DNA from 3 places in the Streptomyces sp. TG1A-60 genome. Region 3 is predicted to be linked to each of the others. Evidence: riboswitches for the same ligand, from Rfam matches in the RefSeq annotation. Region 3 holds a riboswitch; each other region holds the start of a gene.
What was found. Region 3 has a riboswitch for cyclic di-AMP ahead of WBG99_RS31225 (C40 family peptidase). Riboswitches for the same ligand answer to the same signal wherever they lie in the genome.

Region 1 (6,212 bases), 3.8 Mb from region 3:
GGCGGGCTTGCCGAAGTCGACCTTGGTGAAGCCCGCGTCCACGACGGCCGCGCCGCCGCTCGCCGGGGTGAGCGTGAACTTCAGCGGCAGCCCCGTCTTCGCGTCCACGGCGATCGAGATCGCCCCGACCGTCGAACCGGACTGCTTCGGCTGGATCACCAGCTTGTACGCGTCCCGCCCGGCGACCTGCGCGGTCCCGTCGACGGTCACGGACGTGGTGTCGTCGACGGCCTTCAGGGCCTCCTCGGCGAGCTCCCGGGGTGTGGCGGGCACGTCCTCGGTGGCGCCGGGAGCGCCCTTGTGGGCCTTGTGGTCCTTGCCATCCTCGGCCCCGGTCGCGTGGTACACCTCGTTCGAGGCACTGTCGTACGCCCACAGGTCGTCGCCGTTGTGGATGACGCTGTACTCGGCCGCGTCGTCCAGCAGCGACAGCTTCTGCTTGTCGGGGCCGTCGGCGGCGACCCGCAACGTGTGGGTCCCGGAGGCGAGTTCGAGGAGCTTGGCGGAAGGGTCGGCGGCCGATCCGCCGTCGCCCTCGGAAGGGTCCTGCGCGAGGCCGCCCGCCAGACCGCCCAGATCGGGCAGGCCCAGATCCGTGGTGATCTTCACCGTGCCGGACACCTGCTGCACGTCCGAGGCAGCGATCTTCTCGATGAGTTCCTGTGCGCTGATCTTCGGCAGATCGGGGTCACCGGAGCCGGCGAAGGCCGGGACGAGCCCGATGGTCGCGGCCGCCACGCCCAGCACGGTGACCGGGACGACATAGCGCGCCGCCTTGCGTCGCCGTGCCGAGCGCTTCTCCTCGACCTCGGCCGCGAGCACGGCCGCGTCACCGGCCCGGCCGCTGTCGTCGGTTTCGTACGGTGCCATGTGTGCCTTACCTCCGTCGTCGGCGGCGGCGTCTGCTCAGAGCCGCCATTCTCACCCGAATCGGTGAGGAGTGGTGATACCCATCTGACCAAATCGGCCGCCGGGAATCGTCAGACTCGGGGCTCAACTCCACGTACTGCTACGGGATGACATGACAAGGCAACACCGGTCCGAACCCGTAGGGGTCGTCGGGGTCGCGAAAGGGCACGCGACGGCGCCGCCGAGCGCGGCGGGCCCGGCAACCCCTTCGCGCAGCTCCCAGCTCGTGGAGGGGGCGGGCAGGGGCGGCGAGGGCCGTTCGGGCGCCTAACCCGCCCGGTGCACGACCGCGTCGCACAGCTCCACGAGCGCGGCCTTCGCGTCGCACTCCGGCAGGGGCGTCAGCACGGCGCGCGCCTCCTCGGCGTAGCGGATCGTGTCGCGGCGGGCCTGTTCCAGGGCGGGGTGGACGCGGAGCCGGGTGAGGGCCTCGGCGTGCCGGGCCTCGTCGGTGAGATCGGAGTCGAGCAGCTCGCACAGGGCGATGTCGTCCGGCAGCCCCAGCCGTCCCGCCCGCTCGCGCAGCCGCAGCACCGGCATGGTCGGCACGCCCTCGCGGAGATCCGTCCCCGGTGTCTTGCCGGACTCGTGCGAGTCGGAGGCGATGTCGAGGACGTCGTCCGCGAGCTGGAAGGCGACGCCGAGCCGCTCCCCGTACTGGGTCAGCACGTCGACCACCGTCCCGTCGGCTCCCGCCATCAGCGCGCCGAGCCGTCCGGCGACCGCGACCAGGGAGCCGGTCTTGCCGCCGAGCACATCGAGGTAGTGCTCGATCGGGTCGCGTCCGTCGCGCGGCCCCGCCGTCTCCAGGATCTGCCCGGTGACCAGCCGCTCGAAGGCCTCGGCCTGGATACGGACGGCGTCCGGACCGAGGTCGGCGAGGACATGCGAGGCACGGGCAAAAAGGAAATCGCCGGTCAGAACGGCCAGGGAGTTGTCCCAGCGCGCGTTCGCACTCGGCACGCCCCGGCGCACCTCGGCCTCGTCCATCACGTCGTCGTGGTACAGCGTGGCGAGATGCGTCAGCTCGACCACCACGGCCGAGGGCACGACCCCCGGCGCGTACGGGTCGCCGAACTGCGCCGCGAGCATCACCAGCAGCGGCCGGAACCGCTTGCCGCCCGCGCGCAGCAGGTGCTGGGCGGCCTCCTGGATGAAGGGCACCTCGCTCTTGGTGGCTTCGAGCAGACCCTCCTCGACGGCCGCTATTCCGGCCTGGACATCGGCTTCGAGAGCCTGGTCCCGCGCGCTCAGCCCAAACGGCTCGACGACGGTCACGAGGGTTCTCCTGTCTGCTGACGTCTGCTGACGGTCACACGGTCGGTCTCACGGTCGATGACAAAGTTTGTCGATCTGTCGCTGCCATCACCCGAGTCAGCGTATCCGGTCACCTTTCGATCGCCACGAGCGCCCACGGGTTCGCCCGGGGTGGTATGGGACCGCACTCTCCGTATTGCTGATCAACTGATGCGCGCCGATATCCGCCGACGCACACGCCACGCCCCGGCCCGCACGGCGCACCAGGTACCGGCCCGCACGGCGCCCCCGCACACGGTCGCGTACGGCGCCCCACGCGACGCCCCGTCCCGGGCGCCCGCGCCCCCTTCCCGTCCCGCACACACCCCTGCCACCCTCGGCCCGAGTTGACCGATTTGCGGAGTACCGCCCACTTCACCCGACTCCTCTCGTGAGTTGAGTCACGCGCTCCCCGTGCGACACCTTCGCCCCACCCCGTGGATTCTCCCTTTGCGGTAGGCAAGTTGAGCCGCACCCCGCACCCGCACCAGAACGCCGGAACACGACGAAGTCAAGGTCAACTGGATCAATCCACCCAACCGGGACTTGTTCCTGCCATGTGCTCTCGCATACGTTCACACCTCGTCCGGACGGATCGCCGAATCCTGCCGCCGCCCGGACTCCCCACCCACCACTCATCCACGCACGGCAGGAGCGGGGGACCCAGGCAAGCCGCCGGTCCGTCTTTCCCCATCGGACCGGCTAGGGGTGAAGCCACGCGCAGTACGAGCGGACGCGGCACGCACAGCGACCGCCGGACGACGCGCGCGGCCGGGCATCTCCAGCCCGAACCCGACAGCTCACCTCGCAGGCGCCGGAGAGGAATCCTCATGCCCGCACGAGGCAAGCACCGTCGCCCCAGAACCAACCCGCTGACCCGTGGTGTCGTCGCCGCCGGAACCGGCGGGGCCGCACTCGTCCTCCCGCTCGTGGTCGCCACCACCGCGAACGCCGCCGTACCGGCCCAGGCCGCCACCTCCGTACAGTCAGCCCCGCGGTCCGCGCCGGCCGCGGCGGCCAAGTCCCTTACGTACACCGTGGTCTCCGGTGACACGCTCTCCTCGATCGCGCGCAAGCACGGCACGAGCGGCGGCTGGCAGCGGCTCTACAAGGACAACCGCGCGGCCGTCGGCGACAACCCCGCGCTGATCCACCCGGGCCTGAAGCTGGCAGTGAAGGCGAAGAAGTCGTCCACCGCGCCGAAGGCCTCCGCGTCCGGCATGGCGTCCAAGGCCTCCACGGCCACACAGGCGTCGCTCAAGACGTACACGAACGACCTCGACGGCTGGATCCGCGAGTCGCTGGACATCATGGCGCAAAAGGGAATCCCCGGGACGTACAACGGGATTTACCGCAACATCATGCGGGAGTCGTCGGGCAACCCGCAGGCCATCAACAACTGGGACTCCAACGCCGCCGCGGGCACCCCGTCGAAGGGTCTCCTGCAGGTCATCGACCCGACCTTCGCCGCCTACCACGTGGCCGGCACCCCGTACGACCCCTACGACCCGGTCGCGAACATCACGGCGGCGTGCAACTACGCCGCCGCGCGGTACGGCTCGATCGACAACGTCTTCGGGCCGTACTGAACCGGGCGTGCTGAACCGGCCGTACCGAAGCAGGCGTGCTGACCCTGCCGTGCTGAACCCCTCGCCCAGGGCCTGATCCGCCGACAGGCCCTGGGCACACGGGCACACGGGCACACGGGCGCTACGAGAACAGCCGGTCCAGCACCACAGCGATCCCGTCCTCCTCGTTCGAGAGGGTCACCTCGTCGGCGACGGCCTTGAGTTCGGGGTGGGCGTTGGCCATGGCGACCCCGTGCGCGGCCCAGTCGAACATCGGGATGTCGTTGGGCATGTCACCGAAGGCGATGGTCTCGGCCGGAGTCAGTCCGAGATGGTCGGCGGCCAGGGCGAGGCCCGTCGCCTTGGTGATGCCGCACGGCTGGAGTTCGACGGTGCCGGGCCCCGACATGGTGACCGTCGCCAGCGAACCGACCGCCATGCGCGCCGCCGAGGCCAACTCGTCGTCGGACAGACAGGGATGGCGCAGCAGCACCTTGCTGATGGGCTCGCACCACAGGTCGTCCCGGCGCGGCACGCGTACGGCGGGCAGCGTGGGGTGCGGCATGAGGTAGCCGGGCTCGATCAGGGTGAGGCCGTCGGCCCCGTCCTGGTCGACGGCCGCGTACAGCTGTCCGACCTCGGCCTCGATCTTGCCGAGCGCGGTCTCGGCGAGTTCCCGGTCCAGGGTGACGGACCAGAGCAGCCGGTTCGCGCCGGTGTCGTACAACTGCGCGCCCTGCCCGCACACCGCGAGCCCCCTGCTGCCTAGGTCCTCCAGCAGCGGGCGCGCTCTCGGCGCCGGCCGTCCCGTCACCACGAGGTGCTGAGCACCGGCCTCCGTGGCCCGCGCCAGCGCGGCGAGGGACCGGTCGGAGAGCGTGTCGTCACTGCGCAGGAGCGTTCCGTCCAGGTCAGTTGCGATGAGTGTATACGCGGTGGGAGCGGCCATGATCAGAGAATACGGATGCGGCGCCCCATCGGTTCGACGCGAGCCGGACGACGTCCGGCACCCCGACAGCGGTACCGCACCCCAACGTCAACTCCCTTTTCCCGAAATGTTGTTCAGCGGAGCGTCACGGTCTCGCCCCTGAGGGGGCCGCACTCCACGGACCGGACCCGGCTTCCCGGAACCGCCTCACCCGTGCACCGCCGCGAGATGCCGAGCCAACCGAGGCGAGGCGAACTGCGTCCCGCACACGAACCGCATCACCGGCCCGTACGACGCCGCCGCCGGCAGCCCCGTGAAGTACAGCCCCGGTATCGAGGCCCGGAACCCCGCCCCCAGAACCGGCGCACCCCGGCTGACAGCCAGCTCGGTACGGAGTTCATGCCCCAGGAAGCCCATCGACCCGAGGTCGACGCGGTAGCCGGTCGCCGCGATGACATGGTCGGCGGCCAGTTCCTCGGTCCGGCCCTCATGGCTCCGCAGGGTCAGCCGCGGGCGCCCGTCGATGACGCCGGACCGCACGACCCGCGCCACCTCGCACACCTCGACCCGCCCCTCGAACCGCTCCCGCAGCCACCACGCGCCGAGCGGCCCGAGCACCCGGCGGACCAGGAAGTGCCGGGTGGTGGCGGGCAGGTACCGGTAGGGGTGCGGGTAGTAGCTGAGCGCGTACAGCGACCAGGCCCGGCCGAACGGTGACTCGGGACGCAGCCGGGGCTGGTCCCAGGGGGGCGCGCCGAAGGCCACCGCGCCCCGGCCGCGCGCCACCACACGCACCCGGGCGCCGGCCTCGGCCGCCAGCACCGCCGTCTCCAGGGCGGACTGCCCCGCGCCCACGACGATCAGTTCCCTGCCCTGGAACCGGCTCAGGTCGGGGTGCTGGGAGCTGTGCGAGACGGGCCCGGTGGGGGTGGGTCCGTCGACGGTCGCGCCCGCCAGCCCGGTCGGCAGATGGGCCAGTCCGGACAGCCCGCTCGCCACCACGACGGCCCGTGCCGTGAACAACTCTCCCGAGTCCAGCTTGAGTTCGAAGCCACCACCGTTGCCCCGGTCCACGGACACGACCCGCACCCGCTCCAGCCCGGGCACGAGCCGCTGCTGGAACCACGTCCCGTAGGAGATGAACGTCCCCACCGGGATGATGTCCTCGTCGGTCACCAGCCTCCTGATGCCGGCCGCCTCGCAGTAGTCGGCGAGGGTGTGACCGCCCTGCGGGGCGTCGATGGTGGACGCCACCGGGGTCGACTTGAGCAGCATCCCGGCGGGCATGTTGTCCCGCCAGCTCACCATGGGTTCGCCGAAGACACGGACCGGAACCGACCGCGCCCGCAGATGCGCGGCGGTGGACAGGCCGAACGGCCCGGCACCGATGACTGCTACCGGTTGAATCACGAAGTCCCTCCCCAGGACGCGATGTGCCTACTTCGTGTGGCGCCGTTCGGTCACTGCCCGGGCACCCGCCTCAAGGGCGCACATGGCTGTTGCCGAGGCGG
Region 2 (6,212 bases), 6.3 Mb from region 3:
TCACATTGCGCACGCCGGGCAGCTCGACGTCCGGGCCCTCCAGCTTCTGGTCGGCCGCGTTGCGGAAGTCGAAGACCGTGTGCAGGCCGAGGGAGGCCAGGAACGCGGTGTCCTCGTCGGTCGCGTGCGCGAGGTGGCCACTGCGGAACAGGACTCCATGACGCACCCGACGGCCGTCCACGGTCGGCAGACCGCCCACATCGCGGAAGTTGCGCACTCCGGTCAGCTCGGGCTCGGTCGACGGGATCTGCTGCGTCACGGGGGCTCCTCCCATCCGGCCGCCGGCGCCGATCGTCGACGGGCGCGCACTCGACACCGAGGCGCGCACTCGACGATACGACATGGGCGGGTACCCCAAGGAGTCGTCCACAGGGGCCGTGAGGGGCGCCCGACGGTTGTCCACAGGGCCCTGCGGGAAGGGGCGTCGGCAGTTGTCCACAGGCATTGCCGAGCGCCTGCGACGACCTGCGATGATGTTGAAGCCCGATCGCACCTGTTCGAATCTGTGGGGACTTTATGTTGGACATCGGCGCAGACGGCCGGACCTGGCTTCTCACGGGACCCAGGAGCAGCTATGCCCTACGGCTCACGGAGAACGACGAACTGCTGCACCTGCACTGGGGCCCTTGTATCGCCCTCGCCGACGCCGAGGAGCTGGCCGCTCGGCAGCAGCTGGTGTACTGGCCGTTCGAGGCCCCGGTCGACGGATACGAGGAGTACCCCGTCGAGGGCGGCCCCCGCTTCGCCCGCCCCGCCCTCTCCGTGCGCACGGACGAGCGGCGCGGTACCGAGTGGACCTTCCGGACGTACGAGGCCGACGGCGACGAGCTGCGGCTGAGTTTCACCGACGGCGGCCTCGGGATCACCCTGCACTACCGGATGCGCGACGACGTGGTGGAGCGCTGGGTGACCCTGGTCAACGAGGGTCCGACAGCGGAGCTGCTGCGGGCCGACTCGGCGACCTGGACGCTGCCGCCGCGCGAGGAGGCCTGGCGGCTGTCGCAGCTGCACGGGCGGTGGGCGGCCGAGTCCCGGCTGGTGCGCGCGGACCTCACCTACGGCGAGAAGGTCATCGGCAGCCGCCGCGGGCACACCGGGCATCAGCACCTGCCCTGGGTCGCCCTGGACACCGACGCCGGCGAGGAGCGGGGCGAGGTCTACGGCTGCGCCCTCGGCTGGTCGGGTTCCTGGCGGATCGCGGTCGCCCAACTCCCGGACGCGCGCGTGCAGATCACCGGCGGCGCCGGGTACGACGAGTCCGGTCTGCTGCGGCTGGAGACGGGCGACACCTTCACCACGCCCGTCTTCGCGGGCCTGTGGAGCGACGGCGGCCACGGCGGGGCGAGCCGCGCCTGGCACGCGTACCAGCGGACGTACGTCATCCCGGACGCGGACCAGGACCGGCCGGTGCTCTTCAACTCCTGGGAGGCCACCGAGTTCGACATCTCCGAGGAGCAGCAGGGCACGCTCGCGCGACGCGCGGCGGCCGTCGGGGTCGAGCTGTTCGTGGTGGACGACGGCTGGTTCGGGGCGCGCACCAGCGACCGGGCCGGCCTCGGCGACTGGACACCCAACCCCGACCGCTTCCCCAAGGGGCTGAAGCCGCTCGCCGACTATGTGCATGCCCTCGGTATGCAGTTCGGCATCTGGGTCGAGCCCGAGATGGTCAACCCGGACAGCGAGCTGTACCGGGCGCACCCCGAATGGGTACAGTTCCAACCGGGGCGAAAGCGGACGGAACTGCGTAATCAGCTTGTCCTCAATCTCGCGCGTGAGGACGTCCAGGAGTACCTCTGGGAGCGACTGGACACTCTCCTGTCCAGCGCGCCGATCGACTATGTGAAGTGGGACTTCAACCGCTGCTTCACGGATGCCGGCTGGCCCGGGGAGCCGTATCCGCAGAAGCTGTGGGTCGAGCATGTGCAGGCCTTCTACGCGCTGCTGGACCGGTTGCGGTCCGCCCACCCGCAGGTCGCCTTCGAGTCGTGCTCCGGCGGCGGCGGTCGTATCGACCTCGGGGTCATGGCGCGGACCGACCAGGTGTGGACCTCCGACAACACCGACCCGCTCGACCGGCTCGCCATCCAGCACGGCTTCAGCCAGGTCCACCCGGCCCGGACCATGGCCGCGTGGGTCACGGACAGTCCGAACAACCAGCTCAACGGTCGGGTCAGCACACTGCGGTTCCGGTTCGTCAGCGCCATGGCGGGTGTGCTCGGTGTCGGCGGCGACCTCGCCGAGTGGAGCGAGGAGGAGTTGGCCGAGGCGCGGGACTGGGTGGAGCTGTACAAGGAGATCCGGCCGGTCGTGCAGCGCGGCGACCTCTACCGGCTCCGGCCGCCGACCGGTGGGCTGAGCGCCGTGCAGTACGTCCATGGTGACGAGATCGTCGTGCTCGCCTGGCTCCAGGCCCAACACTACGGCGAGCCGGTCGCGCCGCTCCGGCTGCGCGGCCTCGACCCGACAGAAGTGTATGAGTGCCGCGAAACGGGTGAAATGCACCGAGGTGCCGTGCTGTTGCATCACGGCCTGCGGACCGGTCTGCGGGGCGACTTCGATGCGATGGTTATCCGCATGCGTCGTACTTGAGCTATCTGTCCGAAATGAAGCGGTAATTCCAAGTAGCCCTGGAATAGAACCTACTGGCTCGTAGCGGAGTGAGCAGCGTCATACTCGTGACCGTCCGCTGTCGCCATGTCCACGTAATTCGTAGGTGTTTCCAGGGTGGTTGGTAAACGCTCAGGGGCGGTCTTTTACGGAGCGTGATCATTAATTGAGATAAGGATCAGACAGGAAGACGCACAGGAAATCCCCATGGTTGTCTCTGTGGCCACAAGTCGCTTACGTTCGGCGTCAATCCGGACGGACGCCCAATCCTGCCGCCGACCGGAGCCGCGTACCGACCCGATCCACGGCAGGAGCGGGGGACCCACAGGTATCACCGCCTGTTCCGGTCTCCGGAACGGCTAGGGGTAAAGCCGTGCACAAGCACGGCCGGGCATCTCCAGTCCGCACCCGACAGCTCACCTCGCAGGCGCCGGAGAGGAAAACGCCCATGCCCGCGAAGGGTAAGCACCGCCGTCCGAAGTCCCAGCGTTTCACCCGCTCGATCGCCGCCGCCGGCACCGGTGGGGCCGCTCTCGCGCTGCCGTTGATCGGAGCCGCAGGCGCCCACGCGGCGACCCCGACCGCCGCCGTTTCCGACGTATCCGAGAAGACCCTCACGGTCGCCGGCGAGAAGGCCACCGCCGAGGCCGGTGCGAGACTGGGCCAGGCCGAGAGGGCCGCCCAGGCGGAGAAGACCGCCACCAAGAAAGCGTCCGCCGAGACCTATTCGGTGAAGGTCGGCGACTACCTCTCGAAGATCGCGGACGAGCAGGACGTCGAGGGCGGCTGGAAGCGGCTCTACTCGGACAACCGCGAGGCGGTCGGCTCCGACCCTTCGCTCATCCACCCGGGTCTCAAGCTCACGATCGGGGGGCAGGCCGCGTCGAGCGGTGCGCCGCAGTCGTCGGAGAAGCCCCAGCCGCCGCAGTCGTCTACGAAGCCCCAGTCGTCGAAGTCCTCCGGCTCCTCGGCGCAGGAGTCGAAGGACACCCAGGCGTCGACCTCCACGTCCGCGGGCCAGTCCTCGCAGTCCAGTGGTGCCGGCTTCAGCGGGCCCATCCAGGGCGCCACCGTCGGCACCGCGTACAAGACCGCCGGAAGCATGTGGTCCAGCGGTTACCACACCGGCGTCGACTTCGTGGCCCCGACCGGCACCGGCCTCAAGTCCGTGGGCGCGGGCACCGTCGTCTCCGCCGGCTGGGGCGGCGCCTACGGCAACCAGGTCGTCATCAGGCTCGCCGACGGCTACTACGCCCAGTACGCCCACCTGTCGTCGATCTCCGTCTCCGCGGGCCAGTCCGTGAGCGGCGGCCAGCAGATCGGCCTCTCCGGCGCGACCGGCAACGTCACCGGCCCGCACCTTCACTTCGAGATCCGTACGAGCCCGAACTACGGCTCGGACATCGACCCGCTGGCGTATCTCCGCTCGAAGGGCGTCAGCCTCTGACGCAAACGCCGTTCTCGACAGGCCGGCCCCCGTGTCCCGGGGGCCGGCCTTCGGCGTTGTCGGACCTGTGGGGCCGGCGGGGGCCCGCGCGGAGCGCAGTCCGCGTCACGCTCTCGTGGTGTGGCCGGGCGACGTCTCGACAGGGGTGCGGCAGAAGGGCACAGTGATCGCCGTAAGCGCTTTCCACGGTGTCTGTCGAAGGAGTGTCATGACCAGCCGCAGAGCCTTCGGAGTCCTCGCCGCCGGTGCCGCCCTCGCGGCGCTCGCGCCGGCCCCGGCCGTGAGCGCGGTCCCGCGACACGGCCGTCGTCGGCTGATCGCGGCCGACGACTTCCGGCGCGGGCTCGGGCAGTGGGCCGTGGAACTGGAGAAGGGCGGTACGGTCGCGGCCTCACGCGGTGTGCTGGAGGTCGACGTGCCGGCCGGTGCGACCGTCTGGTTCAAGCGGAAACTGGGAGGGCCGTACGTCATCGAGTACACTGCCACCCCGGTCTCCGCGGGTGGCGTGAACGACCGGGTCTCCGACCTCAACAACTTCTGGAACGCCGTCGATGTGCGCTCGCCCGACGATCTCTTCGCCACGCCGCGTGGTGGTGCGTTCGCAGAGTACGACTACCTGAAGATGTACTACTCCGGCTACGGGGCGAACTACAACACCACGACGCGGCTGCGTCGGTACGTCGGCGAGGCGGGCGTCCGGCCGCTCCTCTACGACTACAACGAGCCGCTGCTCGTCGCGAACCAGCCGCACCGGGTCCGGATCGTCTCGGACGGCTCCACCGTGCGCTGGTGGAACAACCGACGGCTCGTCTTCGACCACACGGATCCCGAGCCGTACACGAGCGGGCACTTCGCCTTCCGGACCACATGGAGCCACTTCCGGATCGAGGACTTCACGGTGTGGCGTATTGCGAGTTGACCGACACTTGACGCGTGGTCTATCTCACCGCCCGTCAACCTCTTATTACGGTCGCGTAGGTCACATCGGAAGGTGAATCATGGGCCGATGTGGCAGACGATTCGAAGAATGACAGCAGATCAGTGATCGGGTCGTACGTGGCGGTGGGGGACAGCTTCACCGAGGGCGTCGGCGACCCCGGGCCCGACGGGCGGTTCGTCGGCTGGGCCGACCGGTTCGCGGTGCTCCTCGCGGACCGTGTGCCCGAGGGCGACTTCGACTACAACAACCTCGCCGTGCGCGGGAAGCTCCTCGACCAGATCGTCGAGAACCAGGTGCCGAGGGCTCTTGAGCTGGCCCCGGACCTGATCTCCTTCTGCGCGGGCGGCAACGACATCATCCGGCCCGGCACCGACCCCGACGAGGTCGCCGAGCGGTTCGAACGAGCGGTCGCCCGACTCACCTCGGCCATCGGCACCGTCATGGTGACCACCGGATTCGACACGCGTGACGTGCCCGTGCTGAAGCACCTGCGCGGCAAGATCGCTACGTACAACCTGCATGTGCGGGCCATCGCCGACAGGTACGGCTGCCCGGTCCTGGACCTGTGGTCACTCAAGACGGTCCAGGACAGGCGGGCCTGGGACCTCGACCGGCTGCACCTGTCGCCGGAGGGGCACACGCGGGTCGCCCTGCGCGCCGGTCAGGTGCTTGGCATCGACATCCCGGCCGACCCAGACCAGGCGTGGCCGCCGCTGCCGCCGCGCGGGACGCTCGAGATGCGCCGCGACAACATCCAGTGGGCACGGGAGTATCTGGTGCCGTGGATCGGGCGGCGGTTGCGTGGGGAGTCCTCCGGGGACCATGTGTCGGCGAAGGGGCACCTGTTGCCGGACGACATCAGGATGCGGATCGAGTCGGTCGCTTGAGCGAAGACCGGGCGACGCGCCCCTGCGGGTGCGTCGTGAGTCGGGGTCGTGTCGGTGCGTCAGCCTGGCGCTCGGTGTCCTCCGGCCGGGCGTCGACGGGCGGGAGCTGCCCGGCCCGCTGGGTGCTGCGAGGGGCTTGACACGTCGGCAGGGGGCCCTTCCGACGTCCTGCGGGTGCTCCGCCGTCTCGACGGACTCCGCTGTCAGCGGGTCGTGGTTGTCAGCGGGGCGTGGTTGTGAGGGTGTCGCGGCTCAGGCCCAGTTCGCGGGCCAGGGCCTCGTCGGCCCACTCCTGGGCGCGGGCGCGGGAGACGGCTCCCGCGTAGGTCGT
Region 3 (6,212 bases):
AGCGCCTCGGCACGGCTCAGCGGCTCGCGCCGGAGCCCCTTGTCCACCAGCGTGTTCAGCAGGTCCATGAGAGCCGATCCTGTCCTACGGGACCGCTCCCGGCCAAGGAGACTCCCGACAACAGAGTCGGTTCGACGTGTGGGTATCGCCACATCGTGGGCGGCCGTTCGTGCCATTAGTGTCTGTGCACTGCCTACAAATCGTTGCCCACAAAGCCCTGCCCGCGAGCACTGTCCGCGAAAGCCCCCGCCGCGCTGCCCGTGACCGCTCCGACGCCGTGGGCCGCCCACACCACCCCGGAGGACCCATGGCGTTCGGCTGGATCGACGAGCAGGCGTCGGCGCGCCGCCGGGCCGGGCTCGTACGGACCCTGCGCCCCCGCCCCGCCGACTCGCCGCTCCTCGACCTCGCGAGCAACGACTACCTGGGTCTGGCCCGACACCCGGAGATCACCGAGGGAGCCGCCGGGGCGGCGCGCCGGTGGGGCGGCGGGGCCACCGGGTCCCGGCTGGTCACCGGCACCACCGAGCTCCACGGCGAGCTGGAGCGGGAACTGGCCGACTTCTGCGGCTTCGAGGCCGCCCTGGTCTTCTCCTCCGGCTACGCGGCCAACCTCGCCGCCGTCACCGCGCTCGCCCCGCACGGCTCCCTGGTCGTGTCGGACGCGGGCAACCACGCCTCCCTCATCGACGGCTGCAGGCTGGCCCGGGGCACCACCCAGGTCGTGGCCCACGCGGCCCCCGACGCCGTCCGCAAGGCGCTGAGCACCCGCCGAGGTCCTGCCGTCGCCGTCTCCGACACGGTCTTCTCCGTGGACGGGGACGCCGCCCCGCTGACCGCACTGGCCGCCGCCTGCCGCGAGTACGGCGCCGGGCTCGTCGTCGACGACGCGCACGGCCTCGGTGTCCTGGGCGACGGCGGCCGGGGCGCGCCGCAGGCGGCCGGGCTCGCGGGCGACCCCGATGTCGTCGTGACGGTCACCCTGTCGAAGTCGCTGGGCAGCCAGGGCGGCGCGGTCCTCGGCCCGGCGCCCGTCATCGACCATCTGGTCAACGCCGCCCGTACGTTCATCTTCGACACCGGCCTCGCCCCGGCCGCGGCCGGCGCGGCCCTCGCCGCGCTCCGGCTGCTGCGCCGTGAGCCGGAGCGCGCCGCGCGGGCTCGCGAGGTGGCGAGAGAGCTGCACGCACGGCTGACGGCGTCGGGCCATGAAGCGGTGCGGCCCGACGCCGCCGTGGTGTCCGTGCGCGCACCGTCCCCCGAGCAGGCGGTGCGGTGGGCGGCGGACTGCCGGTCGGCGGGTCTCGCCGTCGGCTGCTTCCGCCCACCGTCCGTGCCCGACGGCATTTCGAGGCTGCGGCTGACCGCCCGGGCGGATCTCACCGAGGGGCAGATCGACCGAGCCGTGGGGATCATCGGCGATACGCGACCGTGAGTCGGCGTCCCGGCCGAGTGCCGCCGTGAGCGGATGTGCGTGTGTTGCCGTTGGTGCTCATCGAAGCGTGGTGACGAATCCCTCCCAGGCCTCGGGGTCGAACAGCAGGGCGGGCCCCGCCGTGTTCTTCGAGTCGCGCACGGCCACGAGTCCGGCCCAGCGGCCGGACCCGGGGCGGGCCGTTTCGACGCAGTTGTTCATTCCGGTGCTGCGGCTGCTGCGCAGCCATCGCACCCCGTGCAGTTCGGTACTGGTGGTCACGTTCCGAGGCAGTGCGGACATGGTGCCTCCTTACGCGCCGGCAGCGAGCCCGGCGATGTAATCCAACGAGTCCTCGAGTGAAAGGGCGTGGACTTGAAGGGTGTTGAAGGCCTCGACATAGGCCTTGAGGTCTTCTTTCCGCTCAAGGTAGAGGCTACTCGTCAAGTGGTCGAGAACAACCACGTCAAGATCAGATGTGCTCTTAAATGAGAAGATTACGAAAGGGCCGGTGACGCCGATGTGTGCCCCGGCAGTGAACGGCAGCACCTGTAGTCGTACCTGAGGGAGTCGCGCCGCCTCGACCAGACGGCCCAGCTGCCGGGCCATGATCTCGGGACCGCCCACCTCGCGTCGTAGAACGCCCTCGTCGAGCACGGCGCTCAGCTCCATCGGCGGGTCCGCGCGCAGGACTTCCTGCCGGGCGAGCCGCACTTCCACCAGCGCGTCGAGTTTGTCGTCTTCCAAACCCTCCACGGCGGCCCGGGTCACCGCCCGGGCGTACTCGGGAATCTGCAGGAGGCCCGGCACGACCGAGGTCTCCAACGTCCGTATCCCGCCGGCCTGCGACTCCAGGCTGATGAAGTCCCGGTACGTCGGCGGCAGTACGCCCCGGTAGGCGTGCCACCAGTTGTGCCGTCCACCACCGTCCTCAAAGCCCGCCAACGCCAGGAGCAGCTCCCGGAGCTCGCTGTCGTCGACCCCGTACGCGTCCAGGAGCCTGCGTACATCCACGGGCTTCACCCCGCTGGCGCCCGTCTCGATCCGGCTCACCTTGGACTGGTGCCAGCCGACCCGATGGGCCGCCTCGATGCTCGTCAGACCGCAGCGGGTACGCAGAACGCGTAACTCGGCACCGAGCTTGCGGCGGCGCACAGCCGGACCGTACTGCATGGGTTCTCCTTCCGCTCGGCGTGCGAAGCCGGGGTGACGACAGAGGATGGACGAAGACCCCGCCCGAATACGGTCGGTCGTCGGAGAGTTCACCGCTTCGAGCGACAGATATATGCACATCCTGGTGGATCGCCACCCGTGACGGCCCAGGTAGTGGCAGTCTGGCGCGAAGCACCAGTCCGGGACCGTACTCGAACCATCCGCTCCCTGTCGGACACCGGTCCCGTGGGAAAGGGACGACTCGCCATGGCAGATCACCAGGAAGCATCCGTCACTCTGCCGAGCGATCCCGCCTCGGTGTCCGCGGCCCGAAGATACGTCGCCCAGGTGCTGGCCGAATGGGGCCTGCCGAGCGGCACGGACATCGCGGAGACCGTGCGCCTGATCGTGTCCGAACTCGCCACCAACGCCGTCCAGCACACCTTCGGTCAGTCGCCCACGTTCACCGTGGACATCGCGCTGGACCGGGACGAGCAGCTGCGCATCGGCGTCACCGACAGCCATCCGCGCTTTCCGAAACGTCTGCCCGCCGCCGTCCAGCAGGACAACGGCCGGGGCATGGTCATCGTCCGCTGCCTGACCGCCGAGTGCGGCGGCAGGCTGAGCGTCAGACCCACCCGGGAGGGCGGCAAGACGGTGGCGATCGAACTGCCCTGGACGGTTCCCGCGTAACCGGTCAGGTCCGGTGGTCCGCAGGAGCCCTGACGGGGGTCTCGCCCGGAGGCGGTGTCGGCGTCGTGCCGGTGTTACCGGCGGACCGTCCCACGAGCTTCGGGAGCACGGCCCACAGGGTCAGGCACGCGAGGAACGTGCCCGCCCCGGCGACGATCCCGGCCGCCCGGCCGAGCGTCACGTCCACGACGAGCAGGACGGACCCGGCGAGGGCCGGCATCAGCACGATGAGGCCCGCGGTGGCCAGCCGGGACGACACCTGGACGATGGCGGGCTTGGCGTTCTGCTGGAAGAGCGAGCGGTGCAGGGCGGCCGGGGCGGTGAAGAGCGCCGCCGCGAGGACCGCCAGCAGCAGGGTGGTGACATAGGTGGCGCGCTGTACGGAGTCCAGGTCCGGGAAGCGCGGCGTGAAGGCCAGCGTCAGCAGGAACGCGAAGAGGATCTGCACCCCGGTCTGGGTGACCCGCAGCTCCTGCAGCAGCTCGGAGAAGTTGCGGTCGGCGCGTTCGAGGGGCGTCTCGTTGCGTGCGGGGCGGGTGCGTTCGTCGGCCATGGGCGAACGAGTAACCAGTTCGGCCCGTGGCACGCCCGTGGGGGCGGCGGAGATCTCCGCCGCCCCCACGGCTGGTCAGCGGACCCGGCCGTACCAGACGCTCTTCGTCCAGAGCTTCTGCAGCCGGACGACGTCACCCGTCTTCGGGGAGTGCCAGATCTTTCCCTTCCCCGCGTAGATACCGACGTGGTAGACGCTCGATCCCGAGTGGAAGAAGACGAGGTCTCCGAGTTTGCGGTTGCTCGCGGAGATGTGCTTCGTCTTGTTGTACTGCTGCTGAGCAGTACGGGGCAGCTTCTTGCCCGCCTTCTTGAACGAGTAGAGCGTCAGCCCTGAGCAGTCGAACCTGCCTGGACCGGCGGCTCCGTACTGGTAAGGGGAGCCCTTCTTGGAAGCCGCGACCTTGAGTGCCTTCGACGCCGCGGTGGCGGCCTCGGCGCCGGATGCGGCGCCCGGTACCACGATGCTGCCGCTCACGGCGGCGATGGTGAGAGCCGAGGCCGTACCGGCCCGGGTCAACAGCGACGGGACACGATTCAGCGCAGTCATGCGCAACCCTTCGTCAGCCGCCTGTGAAGGATGACCTGTCGGATTCGGGCTGGCGAAGTTGCCCGGCCGCTGACGCGGCTTCACCCCAAGGGCTGCTCGGCGCGGCGTCTCCATGTGGAGCCGACCGTTCCGGCGACCCGTCGTACTTGGGTCCTCCACTCCTGCCGATGCACTCCTGTCGACCGGTCATCCGGGCGGCGGCAGGACTCGGCGTCCACCCGGATCGCCCCGCCGCTGTGGCGGGGGCTTGTCGTCAGGAAGGGATCTTGACGCACTCAAGTCCGAAATTCCCAACGGAACCGGTGGTTTGTGGTCTTACTCACCACTCACCCGTTCGGGTGGACAGAGCCTTTTCGGCTGTTGTGTCCAACGGGTCGAGGAGGCCCGTACCAGCACCGGAATGATGTATTCCGGCTGTGCGGTAGGCGCGTTGCGCAACTTCACAGCTCCTTGCGACGTATGGGCCGATAGGTCGATCGTGCTACGCCGTCCGGAGTGCGCGAACCCCGGGCCGGACGGCCCGTCAGTAGTACGGCGGCCGACCCGGGATGGGTTCAGGCAGGCGAGTCCTCCGGTTTCGGCGGCAGTGAGACCAGGGCCGCCCGCCGCTCGCCGTCGAGCACGCGCAGGGACCGCGCGAGGGTGGGGGCGTGTACCTCGTTCTCGCCGCGCCTGTGCATCAGTTCGAGCGCGTCGCGCAGGGCGGTCGCCTTGGCGACGAGCGCCTGCGCCGCCCGCAGTCCGCGGTACGTGTCACCGGGGCGCGCCGGATTGATCCGGCCGACCAGGTCGACGACGTCCAGATAGCGGTCGATCAGCTCAGCCTCGGCGCGCGTGAGGGCGGGCAGCGGCGGCAGTTCGGGAGGGAGCATCGACACTCACCTCGCGCCGGGGAGCGCGCCCGAGGCCCTGCGGCTCGGGACGACCTGGTCGGCCAGCCCGTACTCGACCGCCGCCTCAGCGTCGAGGAACGTGTCCCGCTCGATGTCGGCGCTGATCCGCTCCGGGCTCTGCCCCGTGTGCCGGACGAACATCTCCTCCAGCTTCCGGCGATTGCGCGTCAACTCCGCGGCCTGGATCGCGAGGTCACTCGCCTGGCCCTCGATCCGGCCGGCCAGCGCCGGCTGGTGGATCACCACGCGCGCGCCCGGCAGTACGAACCGCCTGCCCGGTGTGCCCGCTGCCAGCAGCACCGCGGCGGACGATCCCGCCTGCCCCAGGCAGATCGTCTCCACGTCACAGGTGACGAACCGGATCGTGTCGTAGATCGCCGTCATCGCGCTGAACGAGCCGCCGGGCGAGTTGACGTACAGCGAGATGTCCCGGTCGGGCGACTGGTGTTCGAGGTGCATGAACTGGGCCATCACGTCGTTCGCCGACGTGTCGTCGATCTGCGTCCCGAGGAACACGATCCGCTCTTCCAGGAGCTTGGCATACGGATCCATCGTCCGGTGACCCGCACTGGTGTGCTCGGTGAACTCGGGCAGCACATAACGGGCCGTCGGTCGGTTCGCGGGCATGGGGCACGCCTCCTCAGATCGATTTCTGTACAGAATGTACAGGACGTACGAGATCGTGGAAAGCCGCTCGCCTACGGCGGCGCCCCGGACCGATGTGGTCCGGGGCGCCGTGAAGTGCGCGGCGAACGAGGTCGGTTGATGGCCACGGGGGTCGGCCTGCCCGAGAAGGTGATCGGCGGTCAGCCCTTCGGGGCGGCGAACTCGGAGAGTGCGTTCGCGACCTCGGCAGGTATGACGTCGTGGCCCTCGGGCGCCGAGTCCGCGCCGTTCACCGAAGCGATCTCGACCGTGAGCCGATCGCCAGGGATCAGTAGGCGTCCTCCCCCTCCAC

Region 1: it holds a riboswitch for cyclic di-AMP, as region 3 does, so the genes downstream of both, WBG99_RS13770 (LysM peptidoglycan-binding domain-containing protein) here and WBG99_RS31225 (C40 family peptidase) in region 3, are expected to answer to the same signal.
Region 2: it holds a riboswitch for cyclic di-AMP, as region 3 does, so the genes downstream of both, WBG99_RS03095 (peptidoglycan DD-metalloendopeptidase family protein) here and WBG99_RS31225 (C40 family peptidase) in region 3, are expected to answer to the same signal.

The regions. Positions count from the first base shown of each region.
Region 1 is NZ_CP147520.1:3,284,459-3,290,670, forward strand. Features, by position in the region: gene WBG99_RS13760 (DUF2092 domain-containing protein) at 1-870, opposite strand, end outside; gene WBG99_RS13765 (polyprenyl synthetase family protein) at 1,177-2,187, opposite strand; cyclic di-AMP (ydaO/yuaA leader) riboswitch at 2,832-3,034, shown strand; gene WBG99_RS13770 (LysM peptidoglycan-binding domain-containing protein) at 3,036-3,794, shown strand; gene WBG99_RS13775 (HAD family hydrolase) at 3,916-4,722, opposite strand; gene WBG99_RS13780 (FAD-dependent oxidoreductase) at 4,909-6,111, opposite strand; gene WBG99_RS13785 (ATP-grasp domain-containing protein) at 6,182-6,212, opposite strand, start outside.
Region 2 is NZ_CP147520.1:847,556-853,767, reverse strand. Features, by position in the region: gene WBG99_RS03105 (tyrosine-protein phosphatase) at 1-259, opposite strand, end outside; gene WBG99_RS03100 (alpha-galactosidase) at 517-2,589, shown strand; cyclic di-AMP (ydaO/yuaA leader) riboswitch at 2,892-3,050, shown strand; gene WBG99_RS03095 (peptidoglycan DD-metalloendopeptidase family protein) at 3,056-4,054, shown strand; gene WBG99_RS03090 (DUF6250 domain-containing protein) at 4,263-4,973, shown strand; gene WBG99_RS03085 (SGNH/GDSL hydrolase family protein) at 5,096-5,881, shown strand; gene WBG99_RS03080 (TetR family transcriptional regulator C-terminal domain-containing protein) at 6,102-6,212, opposite strand, start outside.
Region 3 is NZ_CP147520.1:7,100,033-7,106,244, forward strand. Features, by position in the region: gene bioB (biotin synthase BioB) at 1-68, opposite strand, end outside; gene WBG99_RS31200 (8-amino-7-oxononanoate synthase) at 308-1,435, shown strand; gene WBG99_RS31205 (DUF397 domain-containing protein) at 1,493-1,717, opposite strand; gene WBG99_RS31210 (helix-turn-helix transcriptional regulator) at 1,727-2,587, opposite strand; gene WBG99_RS31215 (ATP-binding protein) at 2,834-3,259, shown strand; gene WBG99_RS31220 (DUF6328 family protein) at 3,264-3,812, opposite strand; gene WBG99_RS31225 (C40 family peptidase) at 3,888-4,361, opposite strand; cyclic di-AMP (ydaO/yuaA leader) riboswitch at 4,365-4,584, opposite strand; gene WBG99_RS31230 (hypothetical protein) at 4,916-5,233, opposite strand; gene WBG99_RS31235 (ATP-dependent Clp protease proteolytic subunit) at 5,240-5,881, opposite strand.